Regions from separate parts of the Paeniglutamicibacter sp. genome, predicted to be linked through region 2. Evidence: predicted binding sites of a transcription regulator. Region 2 holds the regulator's gene; each other region holds the start of a gene.
What was found. Region 2 encodes LexA, which represses DNA repair genes until DNA is damaged. Its sites were predicted from a motif close to TCGAACANNTGTTCGA; they were not measured.
Positions count from the first base shown of each region.

Region 1 (6,176 bases), on a different contig from region 2:
ACGCTTTGGCGCTCTTCGCCGAAGGTGCAGAATAGGAGGTTTTCGTGGCCAAGCCGCTCGACGGTCTCGACAAGAAGATCCAGCTGCACCGGGCCAGCACCGTCGATCAACAAATGCTCGGGGCGAAGCCCGAGAACGGCATCGATCGGAGGCGTTGCGCCGGCCCACAGATTCGCGGCGATGCCGTCCCCGATAGCACGAACAATGCCGTGTTCGGAGGTGAGGCTGACGTTGGAGAGGTTCATGGGAGGGCTGCCAAGGAATCCTGCGACGAAGACCGAGGCGGGCTTGGCATAAACATCGAGCGGCGTACCAACTTGTTCAAGGCGTCCGCCGTTCAGCACGGCGATCTTCGTGGCCATCGTCATCGCCTCAACCTGGTCATGGGTGACATAGACGAACGTGGCACCCAGCCGGTGGTGTAGGTCCACGAGCTCGTGACGTGTGGCGGTGCGCAGCTTGGCGTCCAGATTGGATAAGGGCTCATCCATGAGGAAGGCCTTGGGCTCGCGGACCAGGGCGCGGCCAACGGCCACGCGCTGCCGCTGTCCGCCGCTGAGCTCCTTGGGCTTGCGATCGAGCAGATGGCCGATGTCGAGCACCTCGGCAACTCGTGCGACTTGCTCGCGGATCGCACTCTTAGCCATCCGCCGGGCACGCAGCGGGAACGCGAGATTATTGGCGACGCTAAGGTGCGGATAGAGCGCATAGCTCTGAAAGACCATCGCGAGGTCACGGTGCCGCGCGTGCTGGTGTGAAACGTCAAGGCCGTCAACGAGGAACCGGCCCTCGGTGGTGGGCAGCAAACCGGCCAACATCCGCAGCAGGGTTGATTTACCGCATCCGCTCGGCCCCAGCAGCACAAGGAAGTCGCCGTCATCGACAGTCAGGCTGACGTCGTCGACAGCCACAGTTGATCCAAAGCGGCGACTGACCCGCTCGATATTGATGCTGCCCATCCAGACTCCTTGTAATCATGCGCCGCTTGAAGTGCGGCGTAATTCCATTACAGCGGATAATGCTAGACGGAAAAAGTATTACAGGTTAACGGAGGGTGAATCTGTTTCAGTGTCGCCTGGGCGGCGATTGCCGGTCACCACGCGGATGACGTCGTCGAAAACCGTCGCGGCCCTATCGCTGACACCGCGAGTCTCTCCCACTGCTGCGACGAGCGCATTGAGCAGGAAGATCTGAAGGATGTTGCTCGTCAGCACGGATTCTGGCCACGGTAGTCCTGAGGCCCCAATGATGAGTTTCTCGTCAACCATCCCGGCAAGCGCTGATCGAGGGAAACTTGAGACGGCAACTACACTGGCGCCAACAGCACGTGCGGCCTCGACTGACGACAAGGTGGAGGAGTTTTCGCCGGAGTCGCTAATCGCCAGCACTACGTCACCGGGCACCAACAGTCGACATGCGAGAAGCTGCAATGTGGGATCCTGCGGAGCATCTACGACAATGCCGACGCTCATGAATCTCAGCGCAATCGCGGAGACCGCCGCTGCCGAGCCTCCTGCACCAACGAGCAGGATCCGCCTCGCGTCGGCGACCAATGCCGCAGCGCGGGTGAAAGCTTCCAGGTTAACCGTCGCCGGCGCAGCATCGATTTCCCGCGACGCCTCGGCGAACAAGCGATACAGAGCGTGCTTATGAACGTTACTGCCGCGGGCTGCTTGGGCTGCAGCGCCTTCATCACGCACGAGTAAGGTGCGCAAATGTGGGTAACCGTCGAATCCCATTGACTGACAGGCACGAGTCACGGTTGCCGCAGAGGTCCCAACCTGCGCACCAATTTCAGCGGCGCCCAGCCGACTGGCAATCGACGGATCTCGAACAATCGCTTCCGCCACATTGCGTTCCCGAGGACCGAGGTCCGGAATCGCGGCGCGTATCAGCATGATGGTTGACCCCACCTCAGGATTCAGCATGACCCAATCATATCCAGAACCTGTAACGGCATCACCGATGACAAAGAAGCCTGCAATGGATTTTCACTTGCTGGTCGTTACGGCACCGTCACTAGCTCGCGGCCCTTAGCGTGTGACCTTCACCGTTATCCGGCGTCGATTTGCCCACCTCTGTTTGACGCCACGCATGCACGCCCAGAGATTCCTTCAGCAGTGCCGGTTCGGGTGCTGTGTTGGCAAAGTCAGTTCCGCCTGCTCAGCCGATCAGCATAGAAGTCCCGTAATCTGCCCAAAGAGGCGCTCGAGAAGACCTTAGCGTCGGATATTTCACTTTTTCACAAGCCACCCCCATATGAACTGATCATCCCCGATGTGTATGCTCCCATCGCGGAGACGATGTCCTGGAAGAAAGGCAAGGCCTACGCCTTGCGTCCCGTATTCAGAGAACTTGGACAAGTTGCTGCTCTTGTTTATGAGGTCATCGAAAAGCACCAGGAAGACATCAAGACGACTGCAATCACTCGAGAAACGGGACTCTCCCCCACCAGCACCAAAAACGCACTGGAAATGCTCCAATCGTGGAACCTGATCTCCCGGACCGAATCGGGCTGGGAGATTTCCAAGACAGGGAATCTGCGCTCGTTGGCGGAATACTTAGGCGTTATTGAGTCTGTTGCGGCTCAGTATGCGGCTCACAAGAAGCAACGCGACGTATGGCACGCCTGGTTAGATAGCCGAGCCAATACTTTCGGGACGCTCGCTCTCATGACCGATGACTATGAGTACTCGGACGAAGATATACCCTTCTGGCCAGACATTGAGCCCCACGAAACCACCCTTGCTTCATTGACTCTGCGTGTAGGCGCTTAACTCAGGCTCTCCCGTTGATTGAAATCAATCAAGATTGAAAGATTTCAAGAAAGATTGATTTCAATCTTTCAAGCAGGTAGGACCGGGACATGCAAACAGTGATGGTTTATAGCGAAGCTGGTGGGGTATCAAAAACCACAACCGCAGTCTCCTTGGCGATGGTTGCGGCCGAACAAGGAATGAAAGTTCTACTAGTTGATCTTGATCCACGTGCAGCAACCACGAAATGGACAGGGGTTGAGCCGACAAGTCCCGGGCTAGACGTGGGGGCGATCCTGGCTGATGAGGATCCAGAAGGCTGGGCCGAGGACATCGCAGTGCAGTCGTTATGGTCAAACAACCTGCGAGTGATTCCTTCTTCAAGGTCCGTCTCGAATAGGGAAAAGGACTCTTCTGACCATCTCGATGTACGCCTGCGTACATCACTCATCGGTTGCACAGCAGATCTTGTTGTTATTGATTGCCCAAACAGGCAGGGGGGGCCGCTGACGCAATCAGCATTGAACGCAGCTGACACCGTACTGTATGCCGCTCGCCCTACTACTGATGGGCTTGATGGATTCGAAGGTGCGCAGCTGACAATCCAGAAGTTCCTAGCCACGCGAAAACGACTGGGCGTGCCAGCTACTTTGGTGGAAGCCGGAATTGTCGTTGGTGGTTACAAGGACACTGTCACCCCTAGAGCTGCCATCGCGTCAGTGGAAGTTCTGCGTGAGACCGGGCTCCTGCTGACGCCCCTCATTCCTGAACGAACCATCGTTAATGATGTGCGACTTTCGGGTGAGTGGTACGGAAACTATCGGAAGGGCGCTCCGGTGCTGGACGCCTACAAAGAAGTAGCAAAGAAGGTCCTGCGATGAGTGATGCAATGCCGGAACGACCGACCACCAGCCGGCGGCTCCCCAAACCTGCAGCCGATGTAAATGTGGACCCGATCGAGAATGCGCCTCCTGGGTCGCGAAGGGTTTTCTCAGCACCGGCTCCTCAGAAGGTACCTAGAACACCCGTCAGTACCCGACTCGACGATGAAACGATATATATCCTCAATCGAGTAAAACTCGATGAAAAACTCAAGATCTACGAGGCTATCGAGCTCGCGGTGAAAGAGAAGTGGGGTTCCTACGGAATCAAGAAATAAAGATTTCAATCTTTCATGAAAGATTGAAATCTTTCATGACGACCGTAAGGGTCTAGAGTCAAAGTAGCCTGCAAAGCAATCATTCTTGGCCGTCCCTCTCTGCCCCAGTCCGCTGGTCGGAAGCCAAACGCTTCGATACTGTTGGAAACACCCAAATACTTGCCTCACGGCAAACAACGTTTCTCTCTGTGGGGAACAACCGCGGTCCCCTGGCTTTGTCTCCGGGGGGCCGCACTTTTATGCCCTAAGGGCGACGGGGGGAGAGCCGTCGCTCGCCACCCTCAAGAGAACCCTGCAATGGCGCGAACGCAGCTTCGTAGTCCCCGACTTCAATGGTGACTTCCCGGTAGCCGGACCCGGGCTGTTCGCGGGTATTCGTTCCAACCAGTTTCACCCCCCAAGCGCAGGGCAGACCAAAACGTTGGGTACGGACGTATCCTAGATTTGGAATAAATGTTCTAAAATTGGGGTAGAAATGATAGATTTTCAGAATGTACGTTCGCTAGATGTTGAGGGCTCAGCGATCCCTCTCCTAGTCGCTGGAACATCCATTCCGGCAGGCTATCCCTCACCCGCCCAGGACTATTTCTCCGGCGAAATCAACCTCTCCGACTACCTGATCCACGACAAGACAAGCACCTTCATTGTGCGCGTCTCCGGCCATTCCATGCAGGGGGCAGGAATCTCCGACGGGGACGAGCTCATCGTCAACCGGGCACGCAAACCCGTGGACGGGTCCATCGTGGTGGCAGTCCTCGACGGAGAAATGACCGTCAAACGTCTTCGGCTCACCCCGCAAGGTGTGGTGCTCCAGGCCGAAAACCCCGAGTACCCGGATATCGTCGTGGGGGAGTGGGGAGCCCTGAGCGTGTGGGCAGTGGCGGAAACATGCATCCATCGACTCTAAGTGCCCCCTGGACCCCACAGCCGGACTCCAACGAATACATCGCCCACGTGGACGTCAACAGCTTCTACGTGAGTTGCGAGCGGGCCTTTGACCCGACGCTGATCGGCCGGCCGGTGATCGTCCTGTCCAACAACGACGGCTGCGCCGTCGCGCGGTCGGACGAAGCCAAGGCCCTGGGCATCGACATGGGCGCCCCCTGGTTCAAGCTCGCCCCCACCGCCGATCGAATGGGGCTGGTCGCCAAATCGAGCAACTACGAGCTCTACGGCGACCTCTCGGCCCGAACCATGCAACTGCTGGGCCGGCACTCGGCCTGGGTCGAGGTCTACAGCATCGACGAGGCATTCTTGGGCGTCCGCGGGACCCTGCCGGAACTGCAAGCTCTGGCCCGACGCATGAAGCAGGACGTGATGGACCACCTTGGGTTGCCGGTCTGCGTGGGGATCGCCAAAACGAAAACCCTGGCCAAACTGGCCAACAAGGCCGCCAAGAAGAACGCCCACCTGGGCGGGGTCTGCGTGTGGGATGCCGTCACCTTGGAGGACCGCGAACAACTTCTCGGCCGGCTGCCCACGGTGGAAGTCTGGGGCATCGGCCCCCGCTTGGCCAAGCGGCTGATGGGCCTGGGGATCCGGACCATGAAGGACCTTCGCGATGCCGACGCGGTGATGCTGCGCAACCGCTTCTCCATTGTCATGATGCGCACCGTGCTCGAGCTGCGGGGAATCCCCTGCATCCCCATGGAGGAAGAACACGAAATCAAGGGACAGCTGATATTCAGCCGCTCCTTCTCCACCCCGATCACCGACACCCACGGCATGGAGCAGGTCCTGGGGATCTATGCCCAACAGGCTTCCGCGCGCCTGCACAAGCACCAGCGGCAGGCCAAGGTGCTCACCGCCTGGGCCATGACCAGTTACTACAACACCCACGACAACCATCAGCCCTCGGTGACCGTCGCGCTTCCGGGCCCGACCGCCGATCCGCTGCTGCTGACGCGAGCGGCCAAGGCGTTGCTTCCCAAGATCCTGGACGGGGTGAAGTACGCCCGGGCCGGAATCGTGGTGACCGATATCCGGCCGACCGGCGCCCAGGAGACCTTCGAGCCATTCGTGAACCCCCACGAGGCGAAGGAAATCGGCCCGCTGATTCAGAAGATCAAGCAGCGCCACGGAGTGAACGCGGTCGGACTGGGCCTGGCGGGGATGAAGACCGGCCCCGAATGGACGATGCGTCGGGAGATGATGTCACCGCGCTACACCACCCACTGGGACGAGCTGCTGACCGTTTACGCCAGCTAATTCAACTCCGTTGAGTCCTTGTGCCGCCCATGGGTCATCGGTCCTTGTTTGGG
Region 1 covers NZ_JBKKAP010000105.1:140-6,315, reverse strand. Annotated here, with positions in the region: gene ACLQ7E_RS12940 (ABC transporter ATP-binding protein) at 1-959, opposite strand, end outside; gene ACLQ7E_RS12935 (MurR/RpiR family transcriptional regulator) at 1,038-1,928, opposite strand; gene ACLQ7E_RS12930 (hypothetical protein) at 2,304-2,777, shown strand; gene ACLQ7E_RS12925 (ParA family protein) at 2,867-3,637, shown strand; gene ACLQ7E_RS12920 (hypothetical protein) at 3,634-3,915, shown strand; gene ACLQ7E_RS12915 (LexA family protein) at 4,391-4,822, shown strand; gene ACLQ7E_RS12910 (Y-family DNA polymerase) at 4,804-6,123, shown strand.
Region 1: the regulator LexA is predicted to act here: its motif matches at 4,361-4,376, upstream of ACLQ7E_RS12915 (LexA family protein).

Region 2 (6,176 bases):
AACTGCTCGAAAAGATCAGCGCCGCAATCCCGAGGCCCAATGTCCAACTAGAATTGATGATTCCCTATGATCGAGGCGACGTGGTCAACAAGCTCCACGGCGCCGAGGCCGAGATCCTGGCCGTCGAACACACCGAAACGGGAACCCGCATGATGGTGAAGGTCCGCGAAAGCATGGCCGCAGAAGTGGAGCAATTTAGTATTCATGGCTGAGGAATCAGACGTCATCGCCCTATTGGACGAAGCAGTGTCCAGCATGGGCGGACAAAGCCGACCGGGCCAACACGAAATGACACGCCAAGTCGTGCGGGCCATGGAAACCGGTGAACACCTGCTGGTGCAGGCGGGAACCGGAACCGGCAAATCCATGGCCTACCTGGTTCCCGCGCTGGCCCACGCGCTGGAATCGGAGAAGCCCGTGGTGATTTCCACCGCAACGCTGGCGCTCCAGGCGCAGATCGTCGGCCGCGACGTGCCCCGCCTGCTGAGCTCGCTGAAGGACAAGTTGCCGCGCGAAATGGACGTGGCCCTGGTCAAGGGCCGCTCCAACTACGTGTGCCAATACAAGCTCGGCGGGGGATACCCGGACGACGACGAAGGCGCATTGTTTTCGCTGGAATCCGGCACCCCCATGGTCGGCGGGTCCTCCGAGGGCCCCGGCTCGGCACTGGGCCAGGAAGTGGTGCGCCTGCGGCAATGGGCCGAACGCACCGACACCGGCGACCGCGACGACATCACGCCCGGGGTCAGCGACAAGGCCTGGCGCCAGGTCTCGGTCAGCGCGATGGACTGCCTGGGTGCCCAAAAATGCCCCATGGCCTCCGACTGCTTCAGCGAGCTGGCCCGCGCCCGCGCGGCCAGCGCCGACGTCGTGATCACCAACCACGCCATGCTGGCCGTCTCGGCCTTCGAGGGCCTGGCAGTGCTGCCTGACTTCGACACCGTCATCATTGACGAGGCCCACGAACTGCAGGACCGGGTGACCAGCTCGGTGACCCGGCCCCTGTCGGTCAACATGGTCCAGACCGCTGCCTCGGCCGCCCGCAAGCACTGCTCGGTGAGCGTGGACTCGCTGAACCAGGGAGCCAAGGCCTTGCAGCGTGCCCTGGAGGGCGTCCCCACCGGACTCATGGCCCGTGGGTTGAACGAGGACCAGGAGGCCGCACTGAACCAGATCGCCGAGGCCGCGCGCGTGGTCCTTTCCGACTCCAAGCCCGAAGCCAACGCGCCCGCCGATGGCGGACGCCAGATGGCCCGCTCGCAGGTCATGTACCTGGTGGAGCAGTGCACCAAGATGCTTGAAATGACCGAGGAGCGCGAGGTGATCTGGGCTTCGCGGCCCGGCCACTTCAGCCCGGGGGAGGGCTATGTCCAGCCCGACGAGTCGAGCCAGCCGACCTTGATGGTTGCACCGCTCTCGGTGGCGGGAAAGCTCAGGGAGGGTCTCTTCGACGGCCGCACCGTCATCCTCACCAGCGCGACCCTGGCCATCGGCGCCGCCTTTGAGCCGGTTGCGGGTTCCCTGGGACTGGTGGGTGACGGCGCACCGACCTGGAACGGCGTCGACGTGGGCAGTCCCTTCGACTATCCCAAGCAGGGCATCCTGTACGTTGCCAAGCACCTGCCAAAGCCCGGGCGCCAGATGTCCCAGGAGACGCTTTCCGAAATCGAGGACCTGATCAAGGCCTCCGGCGGCGGAGCCTTGGCGCTGTTCACCTCGCGCCGTGCGGCCGAGGAAGCCGCCGAGATCCTGCGCGCACGCCTGGATATTCCCATCCTGTGCCAGGGCGAGTCCAGCATGAAGGCCCTGGTCGACCAGTTCTCGGCCGAGCCCGATACGTGCCTGTTTGGCACCATGACGCTGTGGCAGGGCGTGGATGTGCCCGGCAACGCCTGCCGGCTGGTCATCATCGACAAGATCCCGTTCCCCAGGCCGGATGATCCGCTCTCCTCGGCACGCAGCCGGGATGTCGCGAAGCACGGCGGAAACGGTTTCATGGCCGTGGCAGCAAGCCACGCCGCGGTGCGACTGGCCCAGGGCGCGGGCCGCTTGATCCGTTCGGTCAATGACAAGGGTGTTGTTGCGGTGCTGGATTCGCGCCTGGCCACCGAACGCTATGGCACCTTCCTGCGGGCCTCCCTGCCGCCCTTGTGGGCAACGCCGAACAAGGCCACCGTCATTGCCGCGCTCGAAAGGCTCAGCGAGGGCTGAGCCCCGTCGCCTGGCCCGTCCCGCTTACGGTCGATGGGCAAGGGACGGAAAAACCCGTGTGGGGCCGATGACTGATCGGCACCACACGGGTTTTGGGATGAGCTGTGGCTGCGGGCCTAGATGGAACGCATGACCGATACGACCTTGCCCATGACGGTTGCGGCGTCACCAAGGATCGGTTCGTATCGGGAGTTCTGCGGCAGCAGCCAGGTGTGACCGTCGCGCTGGCGGAAGGTCTTGACCGTGGCTTCGTCCTCGAGCAACGCCGCGACGATGTCGCCGTTGTTGGCCGTCGGCTGGCGCCTCACGACAACCCAGTCTCCGTCACAAATGGCGGCATCGATCATGGAGTCGCCGCTGACCTTTAGCATGAAGAGCTCGCCGTGGCCCACCAGTTGGCGCGGCAGGGCGAAAACGTCCTCGATCGCCTGGTCGGCCAGGATCGGCCCGCCGGCGGCAATGCGCCCGACCAGGGGAACCATGGCGGTGTCTGCGGAGGTCGTCAGCTCCGAGACGTTCATGCCGTTGGCTGCCTTGAGCTCCGACTGCCCCTCGACCACCTCGAGCTTCGCGTCGCTCTTGAGCTGCAGTGGGAGCAGGATTTCCATCGCCCGCGGGCGGCGCGGGTCGCGCCGGATGTAGCCAAGCTTCTCGAGCTGGCTGAGCTGGTGGGTCACGCTCGAGAGGCTGGCAAGTCCCACGGCGTCCCCGATTTCCCGCATCGACGGCGGGTACCCGTTGCTGCTCACGGAGCGCTGGATGGTTTCCAGGACCTTCTTCTGACGGATGGTCAGGCTCTTCGCGTCGCGTCGAGGGGTTCGTTGTTCGGTCGTCATTGTCAATGCCTCATCCCGATCGTCGCCGGTTGCCCGCGCGTGCCGCAAATTGTCGGTGCGGGTTGATGTAGTGAATACATCGCCCCACAACCACCATCCTAGTAGACAAAGTCACTGCTTTCAAAGATTTGTTCGAACAGATCTGGACACGTGTCGTCGAAAAGTGCTAGAAATAAGATACGCACTACGAACACATGTTCGAAAGGTGCGTTCGAATAATCGTCGCATGTTCGATCGCGGGCCACCAGGCCCCGGTCGCCAAGCGAATTCAGAGGAAAGGCAAAGACGTGGCAAACACTGCTTTCTCGGCCCCGCTCCACCTTGTAACATCCAACGACTACCTGCCCGAGCTGCAGCCATCGCTGGCGCCCCTGCGGCTCACCCGCCGCGGAAAGTTCGTGCTGATCGGGCTGCCCATCTTCGTGGTGAGTGCCGCGGTACTCATGCTCCTGGGCCTGTTCCTCTCCCCGGCCAACGCATCGGCCGAGGTCCCGCTGGGCGTCAACGCCGTCAGCGTCACGGTCATCGAGGGCGACACCTTGTGGGGGATTGCCCGCGAATTCGCTCCGCAGCTCGAGCCCCGCGAAGCTGTTCGCCAGATCGGCGACCTCAACAACCTCAGCAGCTCGGTGCTGAACCCCGGAGCGGAACTCTTCGTTCCCATCGGTAGCTAGGGCACCACCCCGGCACCGTCCGCTGACACCGTCCGCCGGCGCCAATTCGACTCATTGCGAACCGATTATTACCCTGGGCACCGGCGAAGATTCTCGGGCCCACCGGCCCCCGCCGTAGACTTGACTTGTGAATGAACGGCTAAATCGCCTGGCAAATCTGCCCCTGCGAGAAAATCTTCAAGGTCTCGAACCCTACGGCGCACCCCAAATTGACGTCCCGATTCAATTGAACGTCAATGAAAACACCCACCCGCTACCAGCGGAAGTACATCGCGCCATAGTCGAAGAAGTCTCCGCGGCAGCCGTGGGACTGAACCGTTACCCCGACCGCGAATTTACCGAACTGCGCGAACGGCTTGCGGCATTCCTTGGCCACGGCCTGGGCTCCGACAACATCTGGGCAGCCAACGGCTCGAATGAGGTCCTCCAGCAAATCCTGCAGGCCTTCGGCGGACCTGGCCGCTCCGTCATGAGCTTCCCGCCCACCTACTCGATGTACCCGCTGCTGGCCTCCGGAACCGACACCACCTATGTTGCGGGTGTGCGGTCGGCGGACTACGGGCTTTCGGCAGCCGACGCCGCGGCGCAGGTGCGCGAGGCAGCGCCGAACATCGTGATCCTGTGCTCACCGAACAACCCCACCGGCACCGCCCTGGGCCTGGATGTCGTCGAAGCCGTCTACGAGGCGGGCAAGGCCAGCAACGCCATCGTGATCGTCGACGAAGCGTATGCGGAATTTGCCCACACCGGGACGCTCTCGGCACTTTCCCTGTTGCCCGGCCGCGAGCGCCTCATCGTTTCGCGGACCATGTCCAAGGCCTTCGCCCTGGCCGGCGCCCGCCTGGGCTACCTTGCCGCGGCCCCGGAAGTCACCGACGCCATCCGCCTGGTTCGCCTGCCCTACCACCTTTCGGCTGTCACCCAGGCAACCGCGAATGCGGCACTGAAGCACGCCGACATCCTGCTGGCCAACGTCGAGGCCATCAAGGTCCAACGTGACCGCATCGTCAACGAGCTCACCCGCATGGGGCTGCACCCTGCCTCCAGCGATTCCAACTTCGTGTTCTTCGGCGGGATCAAGGACACCAAGGCCATCTGGGAGGGGCTGCTCGAGGCCGGTGTGATCATCCGTGACGTGGGGATTCCCGGGCACCTGCGGGTCACCGCGGGCACCGAGGACGAAACCACCGCGTTCCTTGTCCGTCTCGAGGAACTGCTCAATCAGGGTCCACACACGCTCTAACGCTAAACTTGGGGCGGTGGCGCTGGTGACGGCGGGCGGCCGGCAGAAATTGCCCGGCCGCACACCTGCCAGCCGCCGCCCCACATCCTCGTCTCAACGCCTGATCTAAAGGAATGTGCATGTCTGCCGAAAAACTCACGGGTCGTCGCGCTCGCCTCGAACGCATCACCAGCGAGTCCTCCATCTTTGTCGAACTTGATCTGGACGGCACCGGCCGCTCGGAAATCAGCACGGGCGTCCCGTTCTACGACCACATGCTGACCGCGCTGTCCAAGCACTCGCTCATCGACCTCACGGTGCGAGCCACCGGGGACATCCACATCGATGTGCACCACACCGTCGAGGACACCGCCATCACCATCGGCGAGGTGCTGCGCACCGCACTGGGCAACAAGGCAGGCATCCGCCGCTTCGGCACCGCCTACGCCCCGCTGGACGAGGCACTGGCACGCGCCGTGGTCGACATCTCCGGGCGCCCCTACCTGGTCCACGGCGGCGAGCCGGCAGGCCAGGAATACCACTTGATCGGCGGCCACTTCACCGGTTCGATGACGCGCCACGTGTTCGAGTCCCTGACCTTCCACGCGCAGATTTGCGCCCACATCGAGGTGCTCTCGGGACGCGATCCGCACCACATTGTCGAGGCCCAGTTCAAGGCCCTGGCCCGCGCGCTGCGCGAGGCCGTGGAAATCGACCCGCGGATCGGCGACGCCATCCCCTCGACCAAGGGCGCGCTGTAAATGGCGGCCAAGACCGTCACGGTCCTGGACTACGGATCCGGCAACGTCCGCTCGGCCGTCAGGGCGCTTGAGGCCGCCGGCGCGCAGGTCAAGCTCTCGGCCAAGCCCGAGGACATCCTGGAATGCGACGGGCTCTTCGTGCCCGGCGTGGGCGCCTTCGCCGCGGTCATGGACGCGCTCAAGGAAGTCGGGGCGATCCGCTGGATCGGCCGCCGCATCGCCGGGGGCAGGCCGGTGCTCGGCGTCTGCGTCGGCCACCAGGTCTTCTTCGACGAAGGCGTGGAGCACGGGATCCGCACCCAGGGAATCGGCGAATGGCCCGGCACCGTGGAGCTGCTCAAGGCCCCGGTCATCCCGCACATGGGATGGAACACCGTCACCCCGCCGGCCGGAAGCAAGCTCTTTGCCGGGATCGAGAACGAGCGCTTCTACTTCGTGCACTCCTACGCGGTGCAGGAATGGAACTTCGAAG
Region 2 covers NZ_JBKKAP010000141.1:77,747-83,922, forward strand. Annotated here, with positions in the region: gene hflX (GTPase HflX) at 1-212, shown strand, start outside; gene ACLQ7E_RS16400 (ATP-dependent DNA helicase) at 205-2,211, shown strand; gene lexA (transcriptional repressor LexA) at 2,328-3,047, opposite strand; gene ACLQ7E_RS16410 (LysM peptidoglycan-binding domain-containing protein) at 3,335-3,721, shown strand; gene ACLQ7E_RS16415 (histidinol-phosphate transaminase) at 3,849-4,964, shown strand; gene hisB (imidazoleglycerol-phosphate dehydratase HisB) at 5,084-5,704, shown strand; gene hisH (imidazole glycerol phosphate synthase subunit HisH) at 5,705-6,176, shown strand, end outside.

Region 3 (6,176 bases), on a different contig from region 2:
CCGATGTTCAGTGTTCCGCCCTTGATCATCCCCGCTCTGGCGGAAGTCGGCTATGACGGCTGCACCACCGCCAGCAACCACTCAGTGGACGCCGGCGTGGCAGGGGTCAAGCGGACCCTGGATGCGCTCGACGAGGCCGGACTGGTCTCCACCGGTTCCTACCGCAGCGCCGCCGAGGCCGCGAAGCCGTTGGTGGTTGAGGTCGGCAGCGCACGGGTTGCCGTCATAGCCGGCACCTTCTCGCTCAACGGGGTGGCGGAGGACGCCCCGTGGCGGGTGGACGACATCGCCAAGGCCACGCTGGTTTCCCGCGCTAAGGCAGCGCGTGCGGCAGGCGCAGACATCGTGATGGCGGCGCTCCATGACGGGGCCGAATACAGCAGCGCCCCCACCGCCTCCCAGCTCGCGTTGAATCGATCCCTGGCCGACAGCGGGGAATTCGATTTCATCTACTCGCACCACACCCACTCCGTGCTGCCGATCGAAAAGCGCAAGGGCACCTGGATCGTCTATGGCCTGGGAAACTCGGTGGCCAAGCACGCGACCAGGACCGTGTTGAACCAGGAGGGCCTCACGGTCAAGATGCAATTCGTGCGCACCGGGGACAGCTGGCGGCCCGGGGAGCTGGTGTGGACACCGCACATCATGAAGCAGGACCCGCTGCGCTGGTGCGCACTGCCCGCCGCCGACGGGGAACCCTGCACCACCAAGGGGCAGGACGAGGCCTCGCTCAAGCGCACCACCGACACCGTGAACTCCATGGACGCGCGGTCCGAAGGTGCGAAAATGTGGTTGCCGCCACAGCGGTAGGCGCCCGACGCGCCGGAGCGCGTCATGAAAATCTTGCCCGGTTGCCGCGCGGGTTTACGCTGAGCTGTCCACGCGCTGCATCGCGGCGCGCGCGGCACCAACAGTCCAGAGACAGTCAGACAAGAGAGTGATCCACGATGGCGCCACGTATTGGGGTTCTTGCCCTGCAAGGGGATGTACGCGAACACCTGGCCGCACTCGATTCACTGGGCGCGCTGGCGTTGCCGGTGAAGTCCCCGCGCGAGCTGGCAGATCTTGACGGGTTGGTCATTCCCGGCGGCGAGTCAACGGTGATCGACAAGCTCTCGCGCATGTACGGGGTATCCGAGGTGCTCAAGGCCAGGATCGCCGACGGTTTCCCGGTCTACGGCTCGTGTGCCGGAATGATCATGCTGGCCGACACCATCGCGGACCCCACGAAGAACCTCAGGGGCGAACCCCAGCAAAGCTTCGGGGGAATCGACATGGTCGTCAGGCGGAACGCGTTCGGGCGGCAGGTCGACTCCTTCGAGGTGGACCTGGCAATCCGCGGGCTGGAGTCAGTTCCCAGCCAGGACCCGGAGCGGGCGACCGCGCCGGTGCGGGCCGCATTCATCCGTGCGCCATGGGTTCAAAGCGTGGGCGAATCGGTGCAGGTATTGGCCAGGATCCCCGCCGAGAACACGCCCTTGAGCGCGGATGGGCTTCGGGTGGATAGAATTGTTGCAGTACGTTCGGGAAATTTGCTGGCGACCTCCTTCCACCCAGAGGTGGGCGGGGAGCGTCGGATCCACGAACTTTTTATTCAAATGATCAGAGGAGACGCGTAAGCATGTCCGGCCACTCCAAATGGGCTACCACCAAACACAAGAAGGCTATCCTCGACAGCAGGCGTGCCAAGTCCTTCGCCAAGCTGATCAAGAACATCGAGGTTGCTGCCCGCGCGGGCGGTGCCGACATGGCCGGAAACCCGGGCCTTGAACTTGCGGTATCCAAGGCCAAGAAGACCTCGGTGCCCAGCGACAACATCGATCGCGCCATCAAGCGCGGCGCCGGCCTGACCGGCGAGGTCATTGACTACACCGAGATCATTTACGAGGCCCGCGGCCCGCAGGGTTCGGCATTGCTCATTGAGTGCCTGACAGACAACAAGAATCGCGCTGCCTCCGAGGTCCGCCTGGGAATCACCCGCAATGGCGGATCGATTGCCGATCCCGGCTCCGTTGCCTACATGTTCACCCGCAAGGGCGTCGTTGGCCTGCCGAAGAACGGCCTGACCGAGGACGACGTGCTGATGGCGGTGCTCGACGCAGGCGCCGACGAGGTCAAGGAAGCCGGGGAATCCTTCGAGATCCACTCCGACCCCACCGACCTGCGGGCCATTGTTGCGGCTCTCGAGGAAGCCGGCATCGTCTACGAGAGCGACGAAATCGAATTCGTTCCCTCGATGCAGGTGGAGCTGGATGCGGATTCGGCCCGCAAGTTCCTGAAGCTTGCCGACGCGCTCGAGGAACTGGACGACGTCCAGAACGTCTACTCGAACGCCGACATCAGCGCCGAGGTCATGGCAGAACTCGAAGAGGACTAGTCCTCTTCATGCCCTTGAGAGTGGTAGGCGTCGATCCCGGACTGACCCGTTGTGGTCTGGCCGTGGTCGACGTCGAACCCAACCGCCGCGCCACGCTCATCGACGTGCGCGTCGTTGGCACCCCGCCGGGCACCCCGCTGGACCAACGCCTGTTGGCCATCGCCGACGGCATCGATGCATGGCTCGATGAACACAAGCCCGACGTGCTGGCCCTTGAGCGGGTCTTCAGCCAACTCAACGTCAGCACCGTGATGGGCACCGCCCAGGCCTCTGGCGTTGTCATCGTTGCGGCCGCCCGCCGCAACATCCCGGTGGCATTGCACACCCCCACCGAGGTCAAGGCCGCGGTGACCGGATCGGGTGCGGCCAACAAGAATGCAGTTGGCAAGATGGTGGCCAAGATCCTGCGCCTGGACGAGCCTCCCTCGCCGGCCGACGCGGCCGACGCCGCGGCCCTGGCCATCACGCATGGTTGGCGCGGTGCCGCATTCGGAGCTGCAGGCGCCGCGGCCTCCGCCTCGGGCTCACGACCCGCAGGCGGAACATCGGGCCTGACCCCCGCCCAGCGCGCATGGATTGCCGCCGAGGCGAAGGCCCGTTCGGTCAAGGCCCGGTAGCCAATTCGGCGCCTCCACGGGTGCACGCCCTTCGAACCTGTAAGCTGTTCGTAGATATATTCGCATGGCTGGCGTGTTCGACGAACCCCCGCGCGGCCCGGTACCACGGAGGAATTCCCACATGATCAGTACGCTGCGAGGAGTGCCGCAACAGGTCAACCTGAACAATGCGGTCATTGAGGTCGGCGGCTTCGGCATGCTGATCCAAGCCACCCCGCAGACGCTGGCCACCTTGCAGGTGGGCCGCGAGGCGCTGGTCCACACCTCCATGGTGGTTCGTGAGGATTCCATGACGCTCTTCGGCTTTGCCAGCGGGGACGAGCGCGAGGTCTTCGAGGTCCTCACCGGGGTCTCGGGCATCGGCCCGCGCACCGGCCTGGCGATCCTCTCGGTGCACACCCCCGAAGAGGTCCGCATCGCCGCGAGCACCAAGGACGCCAAGGCCTTCACGAAGGTCTCGGGCATCGGGCCCAAGGGAGCCGAGCGCATCGTTCTTGAACTGAACGGAAAACTCGTCCCCACCGGCGCCCCGGTCCCGGCCGGAAGCCCCGCCGCCCCGTCCTGGGAACCGCAGGTCCTCGAGGCGCTGACCGGCTTGGGCTGGACGGAAAAGGACGCGGCCAAGGCCCTTGACGCACTGGCCAAGAACGACCCGCAAATCGTTGCAAGCGGCAGCGTGCCGGAAATCCTTCGGGCGGTGCTGCGCTCCTTGGGGCGCGGGAACCGGCCCGGAAACTAGGAGTAGCACATGACCGAAACCGGTGCCCTGACCAATGCCGGGTCCGAGCCCGAGGCGCGGGTGCTCGAGGCCGCGCTGCGCCCGAAGAACCTGGACGACTTCGTCGGCCAGGCGCGTGTGCGCCAGCAGCTCTCCCTCGTGCTCGAGGCTTCCAAGATCCGTGAACGCACCGCCGACCACGTCCTGCTCTCAGGCCCCCCGGGCCTGGGCAAGACCACGCTGTCGATGATCATTGCCGCCGAGATGAACGCGCCGCTGCGCATCAGCTCGGGCCCGGCCATCCAGCATGCCGGCGACCTGGCGGCGATCCTCTCCTCGCTCACCGAGGGGGAGGTGCTGTTCCTGGACGAGATCCACCGGATGAGCCGCCCCGCCGAGGAAATGCTCTACATGGCCATGGAGGACTTCCGGGTCGACATCATCGTGGGCAAGGGTGCCGGTGCGACTGCGATCCCGCTGGAACTTCCGCCCTTCACCCTGGTCGGCGCCACCACCCGCGCAGGCCTGCTGCCCGGGCCGCTGCGCGACAGGTTCGGCTTCACCGGACACCTGGAGTTCTACAGCGTCGAGGAACTCGAACTGGTGCTGCGCCGCTCGGCGATGATGCTCTCGCTGAAGGTCAACTCCGCGGCGTTCTACGAAATCGCGTCGCGTTCGCGCGGCACCCCGCGCATCGCCAACCGGCTGCTGCGCCGCGTACGCGACTGGGCGCTGGTGAACAGGCTCGAAAGCATCGACGCACGCGCCGCCTCCGCCGCCCTTGACATGTACGAGGTAGACGCCCGCGGACTGGACCGCCTGGACCGTGCCGTGCTCCATGCCCTGTGCACCAAGTTCGGCGGGGGACCGGTTGGCCTGTCGACCTTGGCCATTGCCGTGGGCGAGGAGACCGAGACGGTGGAGACCGTCGCCGAACCGTTCCTGGTCCGGGAGGGTCTGCTCGGGCGCACCCCGCGTGGCCGAATCGCCACCGCGGAGGCCTGGAACCACTTGGGTTTGCGCATGCCCGCCGACGCCGTCTTCGCCGGTCAGGCCGGTTTTGTGCCGGACGAGGACGACGAGGAGTAGGGGTCGACCGACCCCTTGTGGCGACACGGCCCAGGATTCAGAGGACATTCGCAGGCCAAAACGTCACCGTGGTCGGGGTTTGGCCAAAATCTCCCTATAGGATGGATAAGCCCACCGGCTGCGCAATTGCGATTGTGCGCGCCGTTGACCATGACTTAGAAACAGGTATCCACACGTGACCGAAAATGTTTTGGCCCAAGCCGCAGCCGGCGAACCAGCTGCATTCGACCCGACCATGTTGATCATGCTCGCCGCCTTCGGCCTGCTGATCTTCATGATGATGCGTGGCCGCAAGAAGGCTGCCAAGGCACAGGAGCAGATCCGCTCCAACCTTGCCGTCGGCGCCGAGGTGATGACCCAGTTCGGTCTCTTCGGCACCATCTCGAGCATCGACACCGATGAAAACAAGATCGTCCTGGAGGTTTCCCCGGGCAGCTTCGTCACGGTTCACTCCCAGGTCGTTGCAAAGGTCGTGGCCCCGGAAGAGAACGCCGCCGCAGCCGTAGAGGTCCCGAACGACGCTTCGTCGCTGACCTCCGAGCCGGCCGAGAACACCGAAGCCGCGGAGACCGAAACCGCGGAGGAGACCCTGCGTCGCCTCAACAACGGGGAAAACGGCACCAAGGCCTAAGGGACCGGGCCTTCGGGCACCGCCCCACCCTTTAGCAGTGAACGGCGGCCGGTTTACTGCGGGCCACGGGCCCGCAGGTGAGCGATCCGGCCTCGACCGACCTTCACCAAGCGGCCCGGAGCAGCCCCAGACCCCCTGAGGGGGAGTTGCGGCCGGCTTCGGGTTTTCCGCGGAATCTTCGTCCCCGCCAGGGCGACGGAACAACCAGAAAGCCTCACGATGTCATCTACTGGTCCGATCAAGCAGGCGCGTAAATCCCTGCTGTGGCTCGGCGTGATCTTCCTTATTTCGGCAACCATCCTCATTACCGGTGTGCTGAGCGGGAAGGCAGCATTTGCCCCAAAGCTTGCCCTCGACCTTGAGGGAGGCACCCAAATGATCCTGGCACCACGAGTGGCAGGTGGCGACGCTGCAACGCAGGAGCAGCTGGACCAGGCGGTGGAAATCATCCGTCAGCGCGTGGACGGCACCGGTGTTTCCGAAGCCGAGATCACCACGCAGTCCGGACGCAACGTCGTGGTCTCCATGCCGGGCGTTCCCGACACCCGCACCCGAGAGCTGATCCAGGCCTCGGCCAACATGGAGTTCCGTCCGGTCATCCTGGCCGGCCCGTTCACCGCGGTTCCCGAGGACCAGCGCCTGCCCAAGGCCGAGTTGCCCAAGCCGTCGGCCGAGCCGGAAAACGGCTCTGACCTGAACTGGATCGACGCCGCGCTGTACCAGCAGTTCGAGGCGTACGACTGC
Region 3 covers NZ_JBKKAP010000156.1:10,890-17,065, reverse strand. Annotated here, with positions in the region: gene ACLQ7E_RS18920 (CapA family protein) at 1-810, shown strand, start outside; gene pdxT (pyridoxal 5'-phosphate synthase glutaminase subunit PdxT) at 948-1,619, shown strand; gene ACLQ7E_RS18910 (YebC/PmpR family DNA-binding transcriptional regulator) at 1,622-2,377, shown strand; gene ruvC (crossover junction endodeoxyribonuclease RuvC) at 2,386-2,994, shown strand; gene ruvA (Holliday junction branch migration protein RuvA) at 3,116-3,733, shown strand; gene ruvB (Holliday junction branch migration DNA helicase RuvB) at 3,743-4,801, shown strand; gene yajC (preprotein translocase subunit YajC) at 4,977-5,432, shown strand; gene secD (protein translocase subunit SecD) at 5,652-6,176, shown strand, end outside.
Region 3: the regulator LexA is predicted to act here: its motif matches at 3,043-3,058, upstream of ruvA (Holliday junction branch migration protein RuvA).